Regions from separate parts of the Paeniglutamicibacter sp. GQ140 genome, predicted to be linked through region 1. Evidence: riboswitches for the same ligand, from Rfam matches in the RefSeq annotation. Region 1 holds a riboswitch; the other holds the start of a gene.
What was found. Region 1 has a riboswitch for S-adenosylmethionine ahead of AC6CHY_RS09705 (hypothetical protein). Riboswitches for the same ligand answer to the same signal wherever they lie in the genome.
Positions count from the first base shown of each region.

Region 2: another riboswitch for S-adenosylmethionine. It lies ahead of AC6CHY_RS10300 (ABC transporter substrate-binding protein); the one in region 1 lies ahead of AC6CHY_RS09705 (hypothetical protein).

Region 1 is NZ_JCAXDW010000005.1:281,742-286,992, reverse strand. It holds gene AC6CHY_RS09725 (amino acid ABC transporter permease) at 1-358, shown strand, start outside; gene AC6CHY_RS09720 (amino acid ABC transporter ATP-binding protein) at 355-1,122, shown strand; gene AC6CHY_RS09715 (histidinol-phosphate transaminase) at 1,141-2,292, shown strand; gene AC6CHY_RS09710 (PDR/VanB family oxidoreductase) at 2,289-3,296, shown strand; gene AC6CHY_RS09705 (hypothetical protein) at 3,316-3,600, opposite strand; SAM riboswitch class IV at 3,623-3,752, opposite strand; gene AC6CHY_RS09700 (zinc-dependent alcohol dehydrogenase family protein) at 3,984-5,039, shown strand.
Region 2 is NZ_JCAXDW010000006.1:54,061-59,311, forward strand. It holds gene AC6CHY_RS10290 (acyl-CoA dehydrogenase family protein) at 1-673, shown strand, start outside; gene AC6CHY_RS10295 (LLM class flavin-dependent oxidoreductase) at 750-2,153, shown strand; SAM riboswitch class I at 2,530-2,624, shown strand; gene AC6CHY_RS10300 (ABC transporter substrate-binding protein) at 2,731-4,389, shown strand; gene AC6CHY_RS10305 (ABC transporter permease) at 4,397-5,251, shown strand, end outside.

The sequences.
Region 1 (5,251 bases):
GATCCTGCCGCAGGCCATGCGCGTGATCATCCCGCCGACCGGCAACGAAACCATCGGCATGCTCAAGTACACCTCGCTGGTCATCGTCATCGGGTACTCGGAGCTGCTGACCAGCGTCTCGATCATCTACTCGCGCAATTTCCAGACCATCCCGCTGCTCATCGTGGCGGCCATCTGGTACCTGGCGGTCACCGCGGTGCTCTCCGTCGGCCAGTACTTCGTCGAACGCCACTTTGAACGCGGCTTCACGCCCATCAAGGGCAAGAAGCCAGCGGCGCCCGCGGCCTCGGCGACCGGCCCCGTCACGGGGCCGACCCCAGCGCCAAGCATCGAGCCGGAATTGGAGCCGAGCAAATGAACGAACCAGTCCTGCGCGCCCACAATGTGCGCAAGTCCTTCGGCCACCTGGAAATCCTCAAGGGCATCACCCTGGAGGTGCAGGCCGGACAGGTCGCCTGCCTGCTGGGGCCCTCCGGCTCGGGAAAAAGCACGTTCCTGCGGTGCATCAACCACCTGGAAAAAATCAGCGACGGGGAAATGTGGGTCCACGGGGATCGCATTGGATATCGCCGTGCGGGGAACAAGTTGCACGAACTGAAGGAAAACGAAACGGCCAAGCAGCGTGCGTCCGTCGGCATGGTCTTCCAGCAATTCAACCTGTTCCCGCACCGGACCGCCCTGGAGAACGTGATCGAGGGACCGACAATCGTGCAGCGCAAATCCCGGGCCAAGGCCATGGCCGAGGGCATGGAACTGCTGGACCGGGTGGGATTGGCCGACAAGTACCAGCACTACCCCTCGCAGCTTTCCGGGGGCCAGCAGCAACGCGTGGCCATTGCCCGGGCCCTGGCCCTGAAGCCGAAGCTCATGCTCTTCGACGAGCCGACCTCCGCGCTCGACCCGGAGCTGGTGGGGGAGGTGCTGGAGGTCATGACCTCCCTGGCGGCCTCGGGGATGACCATGATCGTGGTGACCCACGAAATGGGCTTCGCCAAGGAAGTAGGGGACGTCGTCCACTTCATGGCGGACGGGCAGCTGGTCGAGTCCGGCAGCCCCCGACAGGTCCTTGAAGACCCCCGCGAACCCCGAACCCAGGCCTTCCTGTCCAAGGTCCTGGCCTAGAAGCGAAGGAAAGACCCGATGTCCAACGAGCAATCCGGCGCCGGCGAGGCGACGCCCCGGCCGCGCGACCTGGTGGAGATGCTGCCGGGTTATTCGCGCTCGCCGGCCGCCGGAAAGGCGCGGTGGGTGGCCTCCTCCAACGAATCCTGGATGTCGCCCTCGCCCGCCGCCCTTGCGGCCATGGCGGACAGCGTGCAACGCTCCAACCGCTATCCGAGCCTGGCCGGGGACCGGTTGGTGGCCGCGCTGGCCGACACCCTGGGACTATCCGAAACCCAGGTTGCGGTGGGGGCAGGGTCCCTGGCCCTGCTGGGCCAGGTCCTCGCGGCTTTCGCGGGCCCGGGCGACGAGGTGCTGTACGCCTGGCGCAGCTATGAGGCGTATCCGATCCTGGTCACGCTGGCAGGGGCCAGGAGCGTCGAGGTGCCGCTGGATGCGGCCCATCGCCACGACACGGCGGCCATGCGCCGGGCCATCACCGAACGCACCACGGTGGTGCTGCTGTGCAATCCCAACAACCCCACCGGAACGGTGCTGGCGATCGGCGAGGTCGAATCCTTTCTCGCGGGGGTTCCGGGCCACGTACTCGTGGTGCTCGACGAGGCCTACGTCGAGTTCTCCGGATCCAGTGGGGACACCGTGCCGCTGCTGACCAAGCACCCCAACCTGGTGATCCTGCGGACCTTCTCCAAGGCCCATGCACTGGCCGGGGCGCGGGCCGGATACCTGCTGGGGCCGGAGGACGTCGTCCGGGCCATCCGCAAGGTGGCTCCGCCCTTCGGGCTCAGTGCGGTGGCAGAGGCCGGCGCCGTGGCGGCCCTCGCCGACACCGACTACCTGCTCGGCACCGTGGCCGCGGTGTCGGGGGAACGCGAATTCCTGCACCGGGAACTGGAGGCCCTCGGCCTGCGCGTCCCCGACAGCGGGGGCAACTTCCTCTGGATCCCGGAAAACGGGCGGCGGGCCGCGGACATCGAACGCGCGTGCGCAGCACACGGGGTGTCGGTCCGTGCCTTTGGCGGCGAAGGGGTGCGGGTGACCATCGGCCCGCGCCAGGCCTCGCTGGCGGTCCTGGCCGCGCTGGACGAGCCGGCAACGGCACGGTGCGCGGAAACATGGCAGGCAGTACCCACCACATACCCACACCACAGCACTGGAGGTGCATCGTGATCAGCACAAGTGAAAAGCATGCCATCGGGGAACCGGGGCCAGTCATCCGGATGGCCGAGGACGGATACTTCGTCGTGGACGTGGTGGACATCAAGCGGGAATCGGAGTCGGTGCTCTCCCTGGGCATTGCCCGCCCCGACGGGCTCGCGCTGCCGGACTGGAGTCCGGGATCGCACATCGACGTCCTGCTTCCCAACGGTCTGCTGCGCCAGTATTCCCTGTGCTCCGCCCCCGGGGACCGGCACTGGCGATTGGGGGTGTTGCGGGAACCCGCCGGCCGCGGCGGATCCGCCTACGTCCACGACCAGCTGAGGCCCGGCGCGCAGCTGCGGGTCAGGAGCCCGCGCAACAACTTCGTGCTCGGGCCGGCGCCCGAATACATGTTCATCGCCGGCGGCATCGGCATCACGCCCATCCTGCCCATGCTGCGCGCGGCCGAGGTCTCCGGGGCAGCATGGCGGCTGCTCTACCTGGGGCGCAGCCGTGGTTCCATGGCATTCCTCGGCGAACTGGCGCACTACGGGGACAAGGTCCACGTGCACGCCGACGACGAATCCGGGCTCTATCCCCTGGCCGAGCTGCTCGGTGACCCGGAGGCGGGATTCCACGCCTATGTGTGCGGCCCCGGACCGCTGCTGGACTACATCGCCACGCTCACCTCCGGCTGGCGGGACCCCGCGCGGTTCCACTTCGAACGCTTTGTCGCCGACCCTGCCGCAAGCGCGCCGGCCGCGGGGGACCACGAATTCACGGTGGAAACCACCGGCGGCCTCCAGGCACGGGTGCCGGTGGGCACCAGCATCCTGGCCGCCCTGGAGGACGTCGGGGTGCAGGTGCTGAACTCCTGCCGGGAGGGAATCTGCGGGACCTGCGAGACCCCGGTGGTCTCGGGGGAGATCGACCACCGCGATTCGCTGCTCAGCGAGGAGGAGCGGGATGCCGGAGACACCATGATGATCTGCGTGTCGCGCTGCAAGGGCGGGCGCCTGGTGCTGGATATCTAGCGCCTGCGCCCCCGGGGCATCAGGCGCGCAGGCGGAAGAACGAGCTTCCGACAAGCTCGTGCGCACCGGGGAGCAGTGCCACCAGCAGCTCGGGGTTGAACTGGACCTCGACGGGGCCGCGGCCCGCCAGTGCCGCCGAGAGCTTGTGCGGGGCGAGTGCCTCAAGCACCCACTCGTCGGGACCGGCCCCCACGTGCAGCAGGTCGGTCTCGGGGTCGAGGTCAAGCCAGGCAGTGATCCAGTCGCCGGTGAAGCGCGGCAGCGGATTCCTGGTGGGGGATGAGTCCAGGGTGGGGCTGTACATGATGTGCACACGTCCTTGAAGATCGTTGTCCTTGCCCCTGCGTGCGGGATGCGCGCCAAGGCCGCTTCGTCATCCGAACCACCCGCCGTGCAACTATGGGGTTGGTGCCTGGTCAGTCGGAGCTTTGCGCAGTGCAACCAGATCTCGTGAAGCTGTCTCCAGCCTACGGCGGGGCGGGGACGGTTGGCCACCGCGGGGCTGCGGGGAGCAACAAACCGTCATCTGCGACGGCCAGTGACCCCGCCCTCCCGAGGCGGGCCCGCAGCACCGCCGTCACCGGTTCCTGCCGGGTGATGCAGTGGATGCCGCCGCCGCGGGCCAAGAGCCCGCTGGCATAGGCTGGAAGCGACACCCGCCAGCCCCCACACCCTGCGGAGGAACACATGCGCGCCACCCTGATCCACGGACCGCGGGACATCCGCGTCGAGGACTGCCCCGAGCCGACCTTGCGTGCCGACACCGACGCCATCGTGCGCGTCAGCGCCGCCTGCGTCTGCGGCTCCGACCTCTGGCCGTACCGCGGCGTCAGCCCCACGCCCAGGCCCCGGCGCATCGGGCACGAATTCATCGGCCGCATCGAGGCGGTTGGCCCGAGGGTCTCGACCCTGGCTGTGGGCGACTTCGTGGTGGCCCCGTGGGCCAACAGCTGCGGCACCTGCCCGCCGTGCCGCGACGGCGTGCAGGTCGCCTGCGAACACCGGGCGCACTGGGGCGGGGCCGACGAGAACGGCCTGCCCGTCGACGGCGGGCAGGGCGAGGCGGTGCGGGTCCCCAACGCCGACGGCACGCTCGTCGCTGTCCCCGGGGTGGCCGAGCCCGACGAAGCCCTGTCCAAGTCGCTGCTGGCACTCTCGGACGTCATGGGCACCGGGCACCACGCCGCGCTGGGTGCGCGGGTTGCGCCCGGCCGGAGTGTGGTCGTGGTCGGCGACGGGGCAGTGGGATTGTGCGGGGTGCTCGCCGCCAAGCGGCTGGGCGCCACGCGCATCATCGCCATGTCCCGGCACGCCGACCGTGCGGCCCTGGCCCGGGACTTCGGGGCCACCGATGTGGTCGCCGAGCGCGGGGCCGATGCCGCAGCCAAGGTGCGCGAACTGCTCGGGGGAGTGCTGGCGGACTCGGTGCTCGAATGCGTGGGCACCGCCGAGTCCATGGACCAGGCATTGCGCTGCACCCGACCCGGCGGGTCGCTGGGCTTTGTGGGCGTCCCGCACGGCGATGACCCGCTGCCGATCTCCGTGCTCTTCGCGAAGAACATCTCGGTGGCCGGAGGCGCGGCCAGCACCCGGGCGTACCTGCCCGAACTGCTTGCCGACGTGTTGGCCGGCAGCATCAACCCGGGACTGGTCTTCGATGCCGTCATGGGGCTGGAGCAGGCGCCGGAGGCCTATGCGGCGATGGACGAGCGGCGCGCGATCAAGGTCATGCTCGTGCCCTAGCGGCGTTCTTGCCGGCGGTGGCGCGACGCCCCGGGGGCTGAACTGCAGCCGGGCATTCCGGCGTCGTAGGTGCCCCTGCGCCGGGTCCGGCCCTTGCGCTATGCTCGTTGTGAAGCGGCGCGGCCGATCCGTTGACATTTTCTCCTGGGGCGACGTCGAGACGAAGGCAACTGGCGGGCAGTCGTCGAACGGCTTCGCAGCGACTTCCGGGC
Region 2 (5,251 bases), on a different contig from region 1:
GCATTCCGGCGTCAAGATCCTTGACGACTGGGACGGATTCGGGCAGCAGCTCACCGGCACCGGCTCAACCACGTTCGAGAATGTCCCGGTGGACACGATCCTTCCCGACGAGCAGCAGGTCAACGACCCGGAATCCGCCATCTTCCAATTGGTGCTACTCGGGGTCCAGGCGGGAATCACGCGCGCCGTGCTCAACGACATGCGCTCCTCGGTCCAGGCCCGCACCCGAAGCTTCAGCACCGGGACCGGTGTTCCGGTGCGCGAAGAACCCCAGGTACTGCAATTGGTCGGCGAGGTCTCCGGCACCGCATTCGCGGTCGACTCCATCGTCCTGGCCGCCGTGGCGGAGATCGAGGTCGCGCTGGCCGATGTATCGCTCAGCCCGGCCGAGCGGTTCGCGGTGTGTGAACTCGCCGCGGACAGGGCCCAGGCGGTCGTCCAGCCGCTGGTGCTCTCCGCGGCGACCAAGCTCTTTGACGGACTGGGTGCCTCGGCAACCGCCAAGGGATGCAACCTGGACCGGCACTGGCGCAACGCGCGCACCGTTGCCACCCACAACCCCGCGATCTACAAGTCTCGCATCATCGGCGACTACGAGGTCAACGGCACGGCGCCCCAGCAGCTCAACGCCATCGGCGACGTGGGTGCCACCCAGGGAACCGGCATCCCGTAGAACAACACGAGCCCCACATCAACTTGATCCGCACAACACCGGATCCGCAACTCCCAACACCTCGCGAAGGATAAACATGAGCACGACTCCCGCCCCACGCCAGATCCGCTTCAACGCCTTCGACATGAACTGCGTCGGACACCAGTCCCCGGGACTGTGGAAGCACCCCAAGGACCAGTCCGCCAGCTACAAGGACCTATCCTACTGGACCAACCTGGCCAAGACCCTGGAAAAGGGCAAGTTCGACGGCATCTTCATCGCCGACGTGCTGGGCACCTACGACGTCTTCGGCGGCTCCAACGAGGTGCCGCTGCGCACCGGCGCCCAGGTCCCGGTCAACGACCCGCTCATGCTTGTCTCCGCGATGGCCGCCGTGACCGAGAACCTCGGCTTCGGCGTCACCGCCAGCACCTCCTACGAACACCCGTACCCTTTCTCCCGCCGCCTGGCGACCCTTGACCACCTGACCAAGGGCCGCATCGGCTGGAACGTCGTGACCGGCTACCTGCCCTCCGCCGCCCGGAACATGGGCCAGGAAGACCAGCTTGAGCACGACGAGCGCTACAACCACGCCGACGAATACCTCGAGGTCGTGTACAAGCTGCTCGAGGGTTCCTGGGAAGAAGACGCCGTGGTTCGCGACGCCGAGCGCGGTGTCTTCACCGACCCGGCCAAGGTCCACGAGATCAACCATGAGGGCAAGTACTTCAAGGTCCCGGGCATCGCCATCACCGAGCCCAGCCCGCAGCGCACCCCGGTGATCTTCCAGGCCGGAACCTCCTCGCGCGGCATGCAGTTCGCCGCGGCAAATGCCGAGGCAGTCTTCGTCACTTGCCCCACCAAGGACATGCTCAAGGCCACGGTCACCAAGATCCGCGACGCCGCCGAGGCGGCCGGCCGTGGACGCCACGACGTGCGCATCTACACCATGCAGACCATCATCACGGACGTGGATTCCGCCGCCGCGCAGGCCAAGTTCGAGGACTACAAGTCCTACGCCGACATCGACGGCGCCCTTGCGCTGATCTCCGGCTGGATGGGCGTGGACCTGTCGACCTACGGCCCGGACGACGTTATCGGCGACAACGTGAAGTCCAACGCCATCCAGTCCACCGTGTCGATGTTCCAGCAGGCCAGCGGCGATTCGGGCAACCCGTGGACGATCCGCCAGCTGGCCGAGTGGGTGGGCGTTGGCGGCTTCGGACCGATCACCGTCGGCTCGCCGACCGAGGTCGCCGACAAGCTCATCGAGTGGGTCGAGGACACCGACGTGGACGGGTTCAACCTGGCCTACGCCATCACCCCGGGCACCTTTGAGGACATCGTGGAGTTCATCGTTCCCGAGCTGCAGGCACGCGGCGCCTACCCGACCGAATACGTCGAGGGCACGCTGCGCAACAAGCTCTTCGGCAAGGGCGACCGCGTCCAGGACTCCCACCGCGCGGCGAACTACCGGTTCTCGAACGCCGAGGTCAAGTAGCCGGGAGTAACTCCCGCACGAGTTTCGGGCGGCGGCGCACCATGAGGTGCGCCGCCGCCCGGGCCGTTTAAGGGGCCGTGAACGTTCGGGACGGCCGGCAGCCTGAGACCAGGAAAGAGAGTCAGCCGCCATTTGCCCAGTCGATGAGTTCCGGGGCATGAATTTGTGCACATTATCAACATGACGCCCCGGTGAAGCAAGGCCAGGTTGTTTTTCGCTTCACGTTCTGACTTATGACGCTTCGTGAAGCAAATCCGGCCCCAAAGCCGATCCGTGCGTCGATTTATTTCACGGCGAACCCTTTTATGTTGGTTGTATCGAAGATCCTGCGACACACTTGAATTGTTCGACGCTGGAAACCAACCAACACGAGCACACACCATCCAGAGCGGCTGAGAGACCTGGCTCGTTGACGCCGCAGCAACCACTCCCCTCATGGGGATCCGGTGCTACCGCCAGGACCGATGGAGATAGCCAAACTCTGCGCGGTCCGCCGAATGCTGTCATGTCTTGGACAGGTATTCGACTGATTAGCCATGTCGCGGCGTTCCTCGGGTGAACCGAGAAGGAATGAATCATGGGCAACACCAAACCACCTGCGAAGCGACGCCTTCGCGCCGGCCTCGGCGTCAAGATCCTTACCGTGCTTTCCGTGGCCACGCTGGCACTCAGCGCCTGCGGATCGGGAACCCAAACAGCGGGAAATGCAGCCGACCCGGTAAGCAACGATCCCGTCCAGGGCGGAACCTTCGTGTATGCGGAAGTAACCCCGATCAACAACTGGCAGACCCAAGCCGCACGCTTCTACGAGAAGGCCAATGTGCTCAATAGCGTGTTGGACCGACTGACCTATTTCGACGCGGCAACCGGAAAGCTCGTTGGCTGGATAGCGTCGGATTTCACCGCCAACAAGAACCAGACCGAGTTCACCTTCACCATTCGTGACGGCGTGAGTTTCTCGGACGGAACGGCGCTCGATGCCAAGGCCGTCAAGGAAAACCTGGACGCCCTGGGCAAGGGCATCAAGAGCGCACAGATCGCACCCAACGTCGACTTCGCCGCCTTCAAGTCCGCCGAGGTCGTAGGAAAAAACCAGGTCAAGGTCACGCTCAAGACCCCCGACGCCAACTTCCTGCGTGCCACATCGTCGGTCACCTCGGGCCTGGTTTCCCCTGAAACCTTGACGTTGGACAATGCCGGCCAGTCGGCCATCGCCAACATCGTCGGCTCCGGACCGTTCGTCTTCGAATCCGAGAAGACCGATGAAGAAGTCACCTTCGCCAAGCGCGCGGATTACAAGTGGGCGCCTGAATCAGCGGCAAACCAGGGCGCCGCATACCTGGACAAGCTCGTGGTGAAGTACCTGCCCGAGGTGGCGCACCGTGCCGGAGCGGTCCAAACCGGCCAGGTCGACCTGGTCCGGGGACTTCAGCCCGTGGACGAGCAAACCCTCGCGGGCAGCGGCGACCAGGTGCTGCCGGCCAAGGGAATTGACCTGACCACCAACATGGCGGCAGTGCGCATCGGCAGTGGCAAGCTCGCCGACACCAAGGTGCGTCAGGCGCTCCAGGTCGGCATCGACCGCCAATCCATCAAGGACACGGTGCTGTCGGACAGCTACGTCATCGCCGACTCCGTGCTGAACCACGCGGCCCCCGGGTTCATCGACCTGTCCGCGGATCTGGGCTACAACCCGGAGAAATCCAAGGCGTTGCTCGACGAGGCAGGCTGGGTTGTCGGAGCCGACGGAGTACGCGAAAAGGGTGGGCAGAAGCTGGAAATCACCATCACCAGCTCCAACAACTCCGTGGTCATCAAACCGGCCTTTGAACTCATCGAGCAGCAATGGCGGGAAATCGGCGTCAAGCTCATCAACCGTGCGGCCGACAACACGTTCCTGACCACGGCCATGATCGATCCCAACATCGAGTTCTTCGGAACCCGCCAATTTGCCTACGGCGGACTGGGACCGGTCTTCGGCCCGGAAAACAACACCCAGACCCTGAACGCCGACAGCGAGCTCAACGCGCTGTTCGCCAAGGAACGTTCGGCCACCAGCGAGGCGGAGCACAAGGAACTGGTTGCCGAGGAACAGCGCCAGCTGGTCAGCGAAAAGGCGCTGTCCCTGGTCCTTTGGGACGAAGTCCAGGTCTACGGCGGCAACTCGGATGCGCACGTGGAATTCACCTCCGGCACCGCCCCGATTTTCCAGGGCGCCTGGAAGACCGGAAAGTAGCAACCCCATGGCCGCTTACATCGCGCGACGCATCGGACAAGCTTTGCTGGTCATTTGGCTTGCCTACACCCTGGTCTTCCTGGCCGTGCAGCTGCTCCCGAATGACCCAGTGACGATCTTCCTGTCAGCGGATGCTGCGGCCAATCCGGAAACCATCGCGGCCATGAAGGCGCAATACGGATACGACCAGCCGCTGTTGATTCAGTATTTCAGCCAATTGGCCGGTCTCTTCCGGGGTGATTTCGGGTATTCGCTGGCCTCGGGCCAGCCCGTTGCAGAACGCATCGGTGCAGTGGCCGGGTCGACCTTGGTGCTGGCTTCCAGTGCCTTCGTGACTGCCGTGGTGTTTGCGGTTCTGCTGGTCGCTTCGGCCACGTTGGCACGTCGGACGTGGTTGAAGCGGCTCATCATCAACCTGCCGCCGCTCTTCGCGGCAGTTCCCGTGTTCTGGCTGGGCCTGGTGCTCCTGCAGCTGCTCTCCATCCAACTCGGAGTCATGTCGCTTTTCCCGGATGGTTCGTTCGCCTCGATTGCCGTCCCCGTCCTGGTCCTGGCCGTCCACGTCTCTGCCCCGATTGCCCAGGTGCTGCTCAAGAGTGTGGACAACGTTTACGCCCAGCCATTCGTGGACGTGTTGCGTGCCAAGGGCGCTTCGCCGTCATGGATTTTCTTTCGCCACACCCTCAAAAACGCTGCGGCACCGGCCATGACCATCAGCGGGATAACCGTGGGAACGCTGTTGGCCGGCTCGGTCATCACCGAGACGGTGTTTGCCCGGTCCGGCCTGGGCCAGGTGGTGCTTCAGTCGGTCACCGCGCAGGACGTGGCGCTGGTCCAGGGACTCGTGCTGATCACCGCCACG